Regions from separate parts of the Pseudarthrobacter sp. CC12 genome, predicted to be linked through region 3. Evidence: riboswitches for the same ligand, from Rfam matches in the RefSeq annotation. Region 3 holds a riboswitch; each other region holds the start of a gene.
The links. A riboswitch is a leader RNA that binds a small molecule or an ion and turns the genes downstream of it on or off. The one in region 3 is predicted to bind glycine.
Positions count from the first base shown of each region.

Region 1: another riboswitch for glycine. It lies ahead of PV772_RS21855 (methylenetetrahydrofolate reductase); the one in region 3 lies ahead of gcvP (aminomethyl-transferring glycine dehydrogenase).
Region 2: another riboswitch for glycine. It lies ahead of gcvP (aminomethyl-transferring glycine dehydrogenase); the one in region 3 lies ahead of gcvP (aminomethyl-transferring glycine dehydrogenase).

Region 1 is NZ_JARDJH010000054.1:7,874-11,145, forward strand. Features, by position in the region: gene cycA (D-serine/D-alanine/glycine transporter) at 1-391, shown strand, start outside; gene purU (formyltetrahydrofolate deformylase) at 409-1,314, shown strand; glycine riboswitch at 1,407-1,506, shown strand; gene PV772_RS21855 (methylenetetrahydrofolate reductase) at 1,660-2,496, shown strand; gene PV772_RS21860 (hypothetical protein) at 2,619-3,272, shown strand, end outside.
Region 2 is NZ_JARDJH010000054.1:3,861-7,132, forward strand. Features, by position in the region: gene gcvP (aminomethyl-transferring glycine dehydrogenase) at 1-2,077, opposite strand, end outside; glycine riboswitch at 2,231-2,330, opposite strand; glycine riboswitch at 2,642-2,739, shown strand; gene cycA (D-serine/D-alanine/glycine transporter) at 2,893-3,272, shown strand, end outside.
Region 3 is NZ_JARDJH010000042.1:2,321-5,592, forward strand. Features, by position in the region: gene gcvP (aminomethyl-transferring glycine dehydrogenase) at 1-1,920, opposite strand, end outside; glycine riboswitch at 2,113-2,210, opposite strand; gene PV772_RS20045 (TetR/AcrR family transcriptional regulator) at 2,302-2,838, opposite strand; gene PV772_RS20050 (MFS transporter) at 2,921-3,272, shown strand, end outside.

The DNA.
Region 1 (3,272 bases), on a different contig from region 3:
CTCAGCTGTCTGCTTCGTCTTTGTCTGGTCGATCATCCTGGCCAGCTACATCGCCTTCCGCCGCCGCCGGCCGCACCTGCATGAAGCATCGAAGTTCAAGATGCCCGGCGGTGTTGCCATGGTCTGGGTTGTCTTCGCCTTCTTCGCTTTCGTGATCTGGAGCCTCACCACCCAGCCGGACACCCTGGTGGCCCTGCTGGTCACGCCGGTCTGGTTCGTCCTGCTGGGCGCCGCTTGGTTCGTCCTCCGCCGCCGGCCCGCACACCAGGCCCGATTTGCCACGTTCCAGGCTGAACTGCAGGCAGACCAGGACTTCACCGACGCCGCATCCGGCCAGGCCGCCCGTCAGGTTGCCGCCGCAGAAGCGGGGGAAGAGCGGGTCAAGCGGTGATCGGCACGGAAGCCCGCATGTCGCAGGCCAGCACGGCCACGGCCCGGCAGCGCCAGGCCGTGGCTCCGGAAACGGGCAAGGAATTCGTCCTGACATTCCATTGCCCGGATGCGCTCGGCATCGTCCAGGCGGTGGCGGCCTACCTGCTGGAGCAGGAATGCTACATCGTGGACATCAAGCAGTTCGGGGACCGCGCGAGCGGCAGGTTCTTCATGCGGATCCACGTCACCGCGCAGGTAGAGGTGGAACTCGACCGCCTCCGGGCCGGTTTTGAGCAGGTGGCCCAGGAGTGGCAGATGGACTGGCGCCTCGAACGCCACGGCCGCAAGCAGCCCATCCTGGTCATGGTGTCCAAATACGACCACTGCCTCAACGACCTCCTGTTCCGCGCCCGCAGCGGTGAGTTGCCCGTCCGGATTGCCGCCGTGGTGTCCAACCACCCGGACCTGGAACCCCTTGCCGCGTGGCACGGTGTCCCGTTCCACCACATCCCGGTCACGCCCGATACCAAGGCGGAAGCTGAGGGGCGCCTGCTGGAACTGGTGGACCAGTACGCAGTGGAACTGGTGGTGCTGGCCCGCTACATGCAGGTGCTCAGCGATGAAGCCACTACGCGCCTCAGCGGCAAGGCCATCAACATCCACCACTCGTTCCTGCCCAGCTTCAAGGGCGCAAAGCCGTACCACCAGGCGTACGAACGCGGTGTCAAGACGGTGGGCGCCACTGCCCACTACGTGAACTCGGAGCTGGACGAGGGGCCTATCATTTCGCAGCAGGTCATCGAGGTGGACCACACGTATTCCGCTTCAGACCTGGTCACGGTTGGCCGCGACGCCGAATGCAAGGCGCTCACGAATGCCGTCCGCTGGCACGCTGAAGGGCGGATAGTCCTCTCCGGCAACCGGACGGTCATCCTCCGCTAGTTGCAGGCCCATCCACGCCGCCGGCGCTGCACTCCTCCCAGGCGGAGGGGCAGGCGCCGGCCGCCGTGGCACCACATTTGAATACAGCCTTTCGAGCTGTGGCGGGAGAGTTCTCCCGGCCATCACCGGGCAGGCGCCGTAGGAGCAAATCCTCCCCAGGAATCTCTCAGGCCCATGTACCGTCACGGCGAGGCGACTCTGGAAAGCAGTGCTGCTCCGGCAGTACTCACCGACGGTGCAAGCAGGCCCTGGCTGGGTTTGCGGAATCTCTCAGGTCCAATACAGAGCGGGGAGGGACCCGATCCATGCCGAGCCACCCGTGGCCGGCCAATCCTGGAGTTCCTCATGACGATTCGATCCCTCATGGCACCAGCCGCCGCATCGATCCCCGCGGCAGGACAGGCCTCCGGTTCCGGGGCAGCGCTGCCCGTCCGGATGCAGGTCAATCCCACCGAGGACGTTGCCGCCCTCGTCCAGGCACACGCTCCCGCCGGCACGGCCCTGACGGTGACCTGCCTGCCGCGCCAGGGTGTGGGGCCGACCATCCGGACAGCCATCGAGCTTGCCTACCTCGGCTTCGAGGTTGTCCCGCACCTGGCCGCACGGAGCATCGAAAGCCGTGGGCAGCTGGCCGGTGTGGTCCGGAACTGCCACGATGCCGGAATCACCGAAGTATTCGCCGTCGGCGGTGACGCATGGGAGCCCGCCGGGCCCTATGACAGCAGCCTTCCGCTGCTGGAGGACCTCGCCGAGCTGTCCGGCGGCACCATCCGGGCCGGTGTGGCGGGCTACCCGGAAGGCCATCCCGGCCACAGCGAACTGCATATGCTTGATGCGTTGCTGGAAAAGCAGCATCTGGCCTCATCCGTGGTGACGCAGCTGTGCTTCTCGGCCTCCCGCATCCAGTGGTACGCAGAAATGCTCCGCCGGGAAGGGGTGCGGCTCCCTGTCTGGGCCGGAGTTGCCGGCACCGTTCCACGGGCGCAGCTCATTCGTGCCGCACTGAAAATCGGTGTGGGCCCGTCCCTCAAACTCCTGAATCGCAGGGGCCCGCTTGGCCGCCGCCTGCTCAAGGGCGGCCTCTACTCACCGCAGGCGATCCTTGCGGAGCTGGAGGGCGGCGGGGTGGTGGAGGGGGTGCACCTGTACACGTTCAACAACCTGGCGGGCACCGGCAGCTAGGGACGAGCGGCGGGGAAGAACCAAGTGCCGGCCGGAAAGTTCAGCATGCTTAGTGTTTGTCCACATAGGATGGATAAGCACGGCAGCCCACCCGCTGCAGGTCGATTTGAATGAAGGTGACCATGGCCAGGCGCAGCAATCCCGCAGTACGAATCGCACAGGAAACCGCCCATAACGCAATGTTCGATGCCGAGGGCAAGCCCAAGCCCGGCGTCCACAACATGCTCCTGAAGGCAGTGCAGGTCCAGCGGCCCTTGGTGGTGGCCTATATCCGCCGGCTCCAGAAGAAGCATCCGCGGGCTACCGCAGCGCAGCTCGCAGACATCGCGGAGCGTGACTACCTTAGGGCGGTGGCCGGCGGAGGTGCCTTGGTGGGCGCCACCGCCGTCGTCCCGGGTGTGGGTACCGTCGCGTCGCTGGGACTGTCTGCGGCCGCGACGGTTGGCTTCCTGGAGGCGACAGCCCTCTATGCGACGTCGCTGGCCGAGCTCCACGGCATTCGCCTCACCAACCCGGAGAAAGCCGGCACCATGGTCATGGCCATCATGCTGGGCGAGGAAGGAACCGCCCTGCTGGGAACCCTGAGCGGACAGGCGGCCGGCGGAGCAAAGCCCGCGGACGTCTGGGGAAACGTGCTGTCCAGGTCCTCGATCCCGGGATTCGGCAGCGTCCGGAAGCGGATCCAGAACGCCTTCCTCAAGAACCTGCTCAAGCGGCAGGGCACCGCGCTGTTCGGACGGGCCCTGCCCTTCGGCATAGGGGCGGTTGTGGGCGGA
Region 2 (3,272 bases), on a different contig from region 3:
GGGACACATCCCCGCCGAACTTGCCCGGCTGGGCCAGGCCGACCAGGGCGTTCAGGTTGGCTCCGTCAACGTAGACCTGGCCGCCGGCAGCATGGACGGCCTCGCAGATCTCGGTCACGTCCGCATCGTAGACGCCGTGGGTGGATGGGTAGGTGATCATGATCGCCGAGAGGACGTCCTTGTTCGCCTCGATCTTTGCGTACAGGTCCTCGTGGTCAATCGTTCCATCCGCGGCCGTGGCAACGACGACGACCTTCATGCCGGCCAGGACGGCGGAGGCGGCGTTGGTGCCGTGGGCCGAGGCCGGGATCAGGCAGACGTTGCGCTGGGTGTCGCCGTTCGCGCGGTGGTAGCCGCGGATGGCCAGCAGGCCGGCGAGCTCGCCCTGGGACCCGGCGTTGGGCTGGAGGGACACCTGGTCGTAGCCGGTGATTTCCGCCAAGTCGGCTTCCAGGCCACTGATCAGTTCACGCCAGCCTTCGGTCTGGGAGTCCGGGGCGAAGGGGTGGATGGAGGCGAACTCCGGCCAGGAGATGGCTTCCATCTCGGCGGTGGCATTCAGCTTCATGGTGCACGAGCCCAGCGGGATCATGGTGCGGTCCAGCGCGAGGTCCCGGTCAGAGAGCTTGCGGATGTAGCGCAGGAGCTGGGTTTCGGACCGGTGGGTGTTGAACACCGGGTGCTGCATGTACTCGGAGGTGCGGAGCACCTCTGCGGGCAGTTCGAAGCCCTCGGCGTCCACCACGGGGCCGGCACCGAAGGCGACGGCGATCGCGGACAGGATTTCCGGCGTCGTGGTTTCATCCACGGACACGCCGATGGTGTCGGCATCAATATGCCGCAGGTTGATCCCGCGTGCTTCAGCAGCGGTGATGACCTTGGCGGCCTTGCCGGGAACGGAGACAGTGACCGTGTCGAAGAACGTCTCAGTGGCCAGTTCCCGGCCTGCGACCTTGAGGGTGGTGGCCAGGGCGCGGGAGTTGTTGTGGACGCGCTCGGCGATGGCCTTCAGTCCGTCCGGGCCGTGGTAAACGGCGTAGAAGGAGGACACGATGGCCAGCAGGGCCTGCGCGGTGCAGATGTTGGACGTGGCCTTTTCGCGGCGGATGTGCTGCTCGCGCGTCTGCAGCGCCAGGCGGTAGGCCGGGAGGCCGGCGTCGTCCTTGGACACGCCCACCAGGCGGCCGGGCATGGAACGCTCCAGGCCCTTGGCCACGGCCATGTAGGCGGCGTGCGGGCCGCCGAAGAACAGCGGCACACCGAAACGCTGGGTGGAGCCGACGGCGATGTCGGCGCCCTGCTCCCCCGGAGGGGTGATCAGGGTCAGGGCCAGCAGGTCGGCAGCGACGGTAACCAGTGCGCCGCGTTCCTTGGCCTCGGCGATGACGCCTGCGTGGTTGAAGACGCGGCCGGAGGCGCCGGGCTGCTGGAGCACGATGCCGTTGATGTCGCCGTCGGGCAGGCCGTTGGACAGGTCGGCAACCTCAACCTCGAAGCCGAGCGCCTCGGCGCGGCCCTTGACGATGGCGATGGTCTGGGGCAGGACGTCGGCGTCCAGGACGGTCTTGCCGTCGCGGGCGTCCTTGTTTTTGTTGGCGCGGCGCATCATCAGCACGGCCTCGGCCACGGCGGTGGCTTCGTCCAGCAGCGAGGCGTTGGCGATGGGCAGGCCAACCAGGTCCTGGACCATGGTCTGGAAGTTCAGGAGTGCCTCGAGCCGGCCTTGGGAAATTTCGGGCTGGTAGGGCGTGTAGGCGGTGTACCAGGCGGGGGCTTCCAGCACGTTCCGGCGGATCACCGCAGGGGTGATGGTGTCGTAGTAGCCCTGGCCGATCATCTGGACAGCGGTCTTGTTCTTGGCGGCCAGCCGGCGCAATTCAGCAAGCACCTCAACCTCGCTGAGGGCGCCCTTGAGCGCGAGCGGCTTGGACTGGCGGATCGAATTGGGGACGGCGATGTCCACAAGGCCGTCAACGCTGTCGTAGCCAACGGCCTTGAGCATGGTGTCCACGTCAGCCTGGCGGCGTGCACCGATGTGCCGGTCCGCAAAGACAGACGGTTGGGATTGAATCGTCATGAGGAACTCCAGGATTGGCCGGCCACGGGTGGCTCGGCATGGATCGGGTCCCTCCCCGCTCTGTATTGGACCTGAGAGATTCCGCAAACCCAGCCAGGGCCTGCTTGCACCGTCGGTGAGTACTGCCGGAGCAGCACTGCTTTCCAGAGTCGCCTCGCCGTGACGGTACATGGGCCTGAGAGATTCCTGGGGAGGATTTGCTCCTACGGCGCCTGCCCGGTGATGGCCGGGAGAACTCTCCCGCCACAGCTCGAAAGGCTTATTGAAATGTGGGTGATTCGGCTCACAAGTTACAGGATGCGGCCCGGGGGTGCAAGTTGGCCCGTCATGAAGGCTGCCGGCGGCAGCATTACGGCGGCGTCGTAATGCCGGGCTTGACTTTTGTTCGTGACGGACGCCACACTGAACCCCGTGATCCGGCCGGACAGCGGAACTGGCCCAAAGAACGCTGGGCGCTCCGTCGCCGGCTGTGATTACCGGAGGCCCAAAAATGCGCCGTGCGGCTGGAAAGCCCGCAGCTGATGCCCTCCGATAACTGAACACTGATTTACCAATCAACGCTTTTGACCTGCGGCGGGAGAGCCCTGCCGGTACGTTCAGCAGGCGCCGTAGGAGCAAACCCTCCCCAGGAAACTCTCAGGCCCACGTACCGCCGCGGTGAGGCAACTCTGGAAAGCAGCCAGGCCCTGTCCTGGCTCACCGACGGTGCAAGCACGCCATCCCGGCGAGTGGAAACTCTCAGGTCCAAGACAGAGCGGGGAGGAAATCCAATCTTTGCGACACCCCGGGTGCCGCTCGAACGATGGAGTTCCTCAATGACGACCCATTCCCCGACGTCCCCCGGCAGCGGAGCCCCGCACCTGGAGCGGCAGCTCAGCAACCGCCACATCCAACTGATCGCCATCGGCGGCGCAATCGGCACCGGCCTGTTCATGGGTTCCGGCAAGACCATCTCGGCAGCCGGCCCCTCGGTGATCTTCGTATACATGATCATCGGTTTCATGCTGTTCTTCGTCATGCGTGCCATGGGTGAACTGCTGCTCAGCAACCTCAACTACAAGTCCTTCAGCGATTTCGCCGCAGATCTGCTGGGCCCGTGGGCCGGCTTCTTTACGGGCTGGACCTACTGGTTCTGCTGGGTCATCACCGGCATCGCCGATGTCATCGCCATCGCCGGCTACTCCCGGGAACTGTG
Region 3 (3,272 bases):
CGAGAGGACGTCCTTGTTCGCCTCGATCTTGGCCGTCAGGTCATCGTGATTGATGGTGCCGTCCGCGGCGGTGGCAACCACTACGACCTTCATGCCGGCCAGGACGGCGGAGGCAGCGTTGGTGCCATGGGCCGAGGCCGGGATCAGGCAGACGTTGCGCTGCTGCTCGCCGCGGGAGTGGTGGTACCCGCGGATAGCCAGCAGCCCGGCCAGTTCGCCCTGGGAGCCCGCGTTGGGCTGGATGGACACCTGGTCATACCCGGTGATCGTGGTCAGGTCCGCTTCCAGGTCCGCGATGAGTTCGCGCCAGCCTTCGGTCTGGGAGTCCGGGGCGAAGGGGTGGATGGAGGCAAACTCCGGCCAGGAGATGGCTTCCATCTCGGCGGTGGCGTTCAGCTTCATGGTGCACGAGCCCAGCGGGATCATGGTGCGGTCCAGCGCGAGGTCCCGGTCCGACAGCTTCCGGATGTAGCGCAGGAGCTGGGTTTCGGACCGGTACGTGTTGAAGACCGGGTGCTGCAGGTAGTCGGAGGAACGCTCCACGGCGGCCTCCAGCACAAAGCCCTGGCCCTCGCCGCGGATCCCGGCAACGGTGGCGCCAAAGACGTCGGCAACCTCGGCGACGATGGCCGGCGTCGTGGTTTCATCCAGGGAAATGCCCACGGTGTCGGCGTCGACGGGACGCAGGTTGATCCCGCGTGCTTCGGCGGCGGCGACAATCGCGGCAGCGCGTCCCGGGACCCGGACCGTCAGGGTGTCGAAAAAGCTCGTGTGCAGCACCTCCACACCGGCACCCGCCAGCGAGGCCGCCAGTGTTCGTGCATGGCCGTGGGCGGTTTCCGCGATCGCCTTCAGCCCGTCGGGGCCGTGGTAGACGGCGTACATGGAGGAGACGATGGCCAGGAGGGCCTGCGCGGTGCAGATGTTGGACGTGGCCTTTTCGCGGCGGATGTGCTGCTCGCGCGTCTGCAGCGCGAGGCGGTACGCGGGCATCCCTGCGTCGTCCTTGGACACGCCCACCAGGCGGCCGGGCATGGAACGCTCCAGGCCCTTGCGGACGGCCATGTAGGCGGCGTGCGGCCCGCCGAAGAACAGCGGCACCCCGAAACGCTGCGTGGAGCCGACGGCGATGTCGGCGCCCTGCTCGCCGGGAGGCGTTATCAGGGTCAGGGCCAGCAGGTCGGCGGCCACGGTAACCAGCGCACCGCGGTCCTTCGCCGCCGCAATGGTGGCGGACTGATCCCAGACCCGGCCTGAGGCGCCGGGCTGCTGGAGCACGATCCCGTTGATCGCACCTTCAGGGAGGCCCTTGGACAGGTCGGCAACCTCAACCTCGAAGCCGAGCGCCTCGGCGCGGCCCTTGACGATGGCAATGGTCTGCGGCAGCACGTCAATGTCCAGGACGGTCTTGCCGTCGTGGGCGTCTTTGGTCTTGTTGGCGCGGCGCATGAGCAGCACCGCTTCGGCCACGGCGGTGGCTTCATCCAGCAGGGAGGCGTTGGCGATGGGCAGGCCCACCAGGTCCTGGACCATGGTCTGGAAGTTCAGGAGTGCCTCAAGCCGGCCCTGGGAAATTTCGGGCTGGTACGGGGTGTAGGCGGTGTACCAGGCCGGGGCCTCGAGGATGTTCCGGCGGATCACGGCAGGGGTGATGGTGTCGTAGTAGCCCTGGCCAATCATCTGGACCGCGGTCTTGTTCTTGGCGGCCAGCCGGCGCAATTCAGCAAGCACCTCAACCTCACTGAGGGCATCCTGCAGGCGGAGGGCCGTGTCCTGGCGGATGACCTTGGGCACGGCGGTGTCCACCAGGGAATCGACCGTGCCGTAGCCCACGGCTTTGAGCATGGTGTCGGCGTCGTCCTGGCGGCGTGCGCCAATGTGGCGGTCTACGAAGGTGGTGGAGGTTGGGGTAACCGACACGAAGGAACTCCATTTATTCAGGCGGCGCAGGGTACGCCACAGCTATTCGGGTCCCTCCCCGCTCTGTATTGGACCTGAGAGTTTCCGCGTCGCCTGCCTGCGCAGGAACCGCTTGCACCGTCGGTGAGCACAACAGCCGTTCCGCTTCCCCCAAGGGAGGCCGGACAACTGCCTGCTGCTTTCCAGAGGTGCCTCGCCGCGGCGGTACAGGGGCCTGCGAGATTCCTGGGGAGGATTTGCTCCTACGGCGCCTGCCTGTACTTCCGGCAGAACTCTCCCGCCGCAGATCAAAGGCTATTCATTTGTTGGATCATGACGGCCGGTGACAGCCCTCACAACTCTCCATTGTCCTACGCCAGAAGCCCTCCGGCAAATGGAAAACTACCTGCGGAGCCGTTCCAACGCGGCCAGGAGTTCCTCCACGTCAGCGGCTGCTCCGCCTTCCGGCGCAGGGCCCACGGAAAGCATGGCATTGAAGTACAAACCGTCACCCATATACAGGACAGCCCTGGCCAGGCCGGGCCCCACATCCGCAGCAATCTCGTCCAGCCACCGCTGCTGGATGGCGGCGAACCGGCGGCGGGTCTCCTCATGCGCCACCTCGGCAAGCCGCGTGGCGGCCACAATGACCCGGTCCAGAGGAGTATCCGCCCAGACAGAGGAACGGATGAAATACGCGGCGGCACCTTCGCTGGCCGAAGCCATCGCGTCGGCATCCGCCTTGGCCAACCCCTCAAGGCGGTCCAGCAGCACGGCGATGAGCGCTTCCTTGTTGGGAAAGTGGTAGAGGAGGCCACCTTTGGACACCCCGGCCTTACGGGCTACGGCGTCGAGGGTTGCAGCGCGCTCCCCCACTTCGATCAGCAGGGACTCGAAGGCGTCAAGGACCGCATCACGGGCTACAGGCTTTCGGGGCATGCCTTCCATCATGCCCTCCACCGGCAGGGAAGAAGGAATGCTTCGGTTTCAAACTATACCGTCCAGACGGTACAGTTATTACATGACGACCTCCATTCGCCCGGCCTCCTTACAAAGGGACAGCTCCGCCATGCGGCCACCGTGGCGGGATTGGCTCGCGTTGGGGCTGCTGATGTTTCCCGTGCTGCTGGTGGCAGTGGACAATACCGCCCTGACCTTCGCCCTGCCCGCCATCGCCCGCGCCCTGGAACCGACGGGCCTGCAGCTGCTGTGGATCGTGGACGCCTATCCACTGGTCCTGGCAGGGCTGCTGGTATCAATGGGAAGCCTCGGCGACCGGATTGGGCGGCGGCGGCTGCTGGTCGTCGGCAGCCTGGGCTTCGCAGGGCTGTCCGCCGCCACGGCATTCGCGCCCACCCCGGAGTGGCTGATCG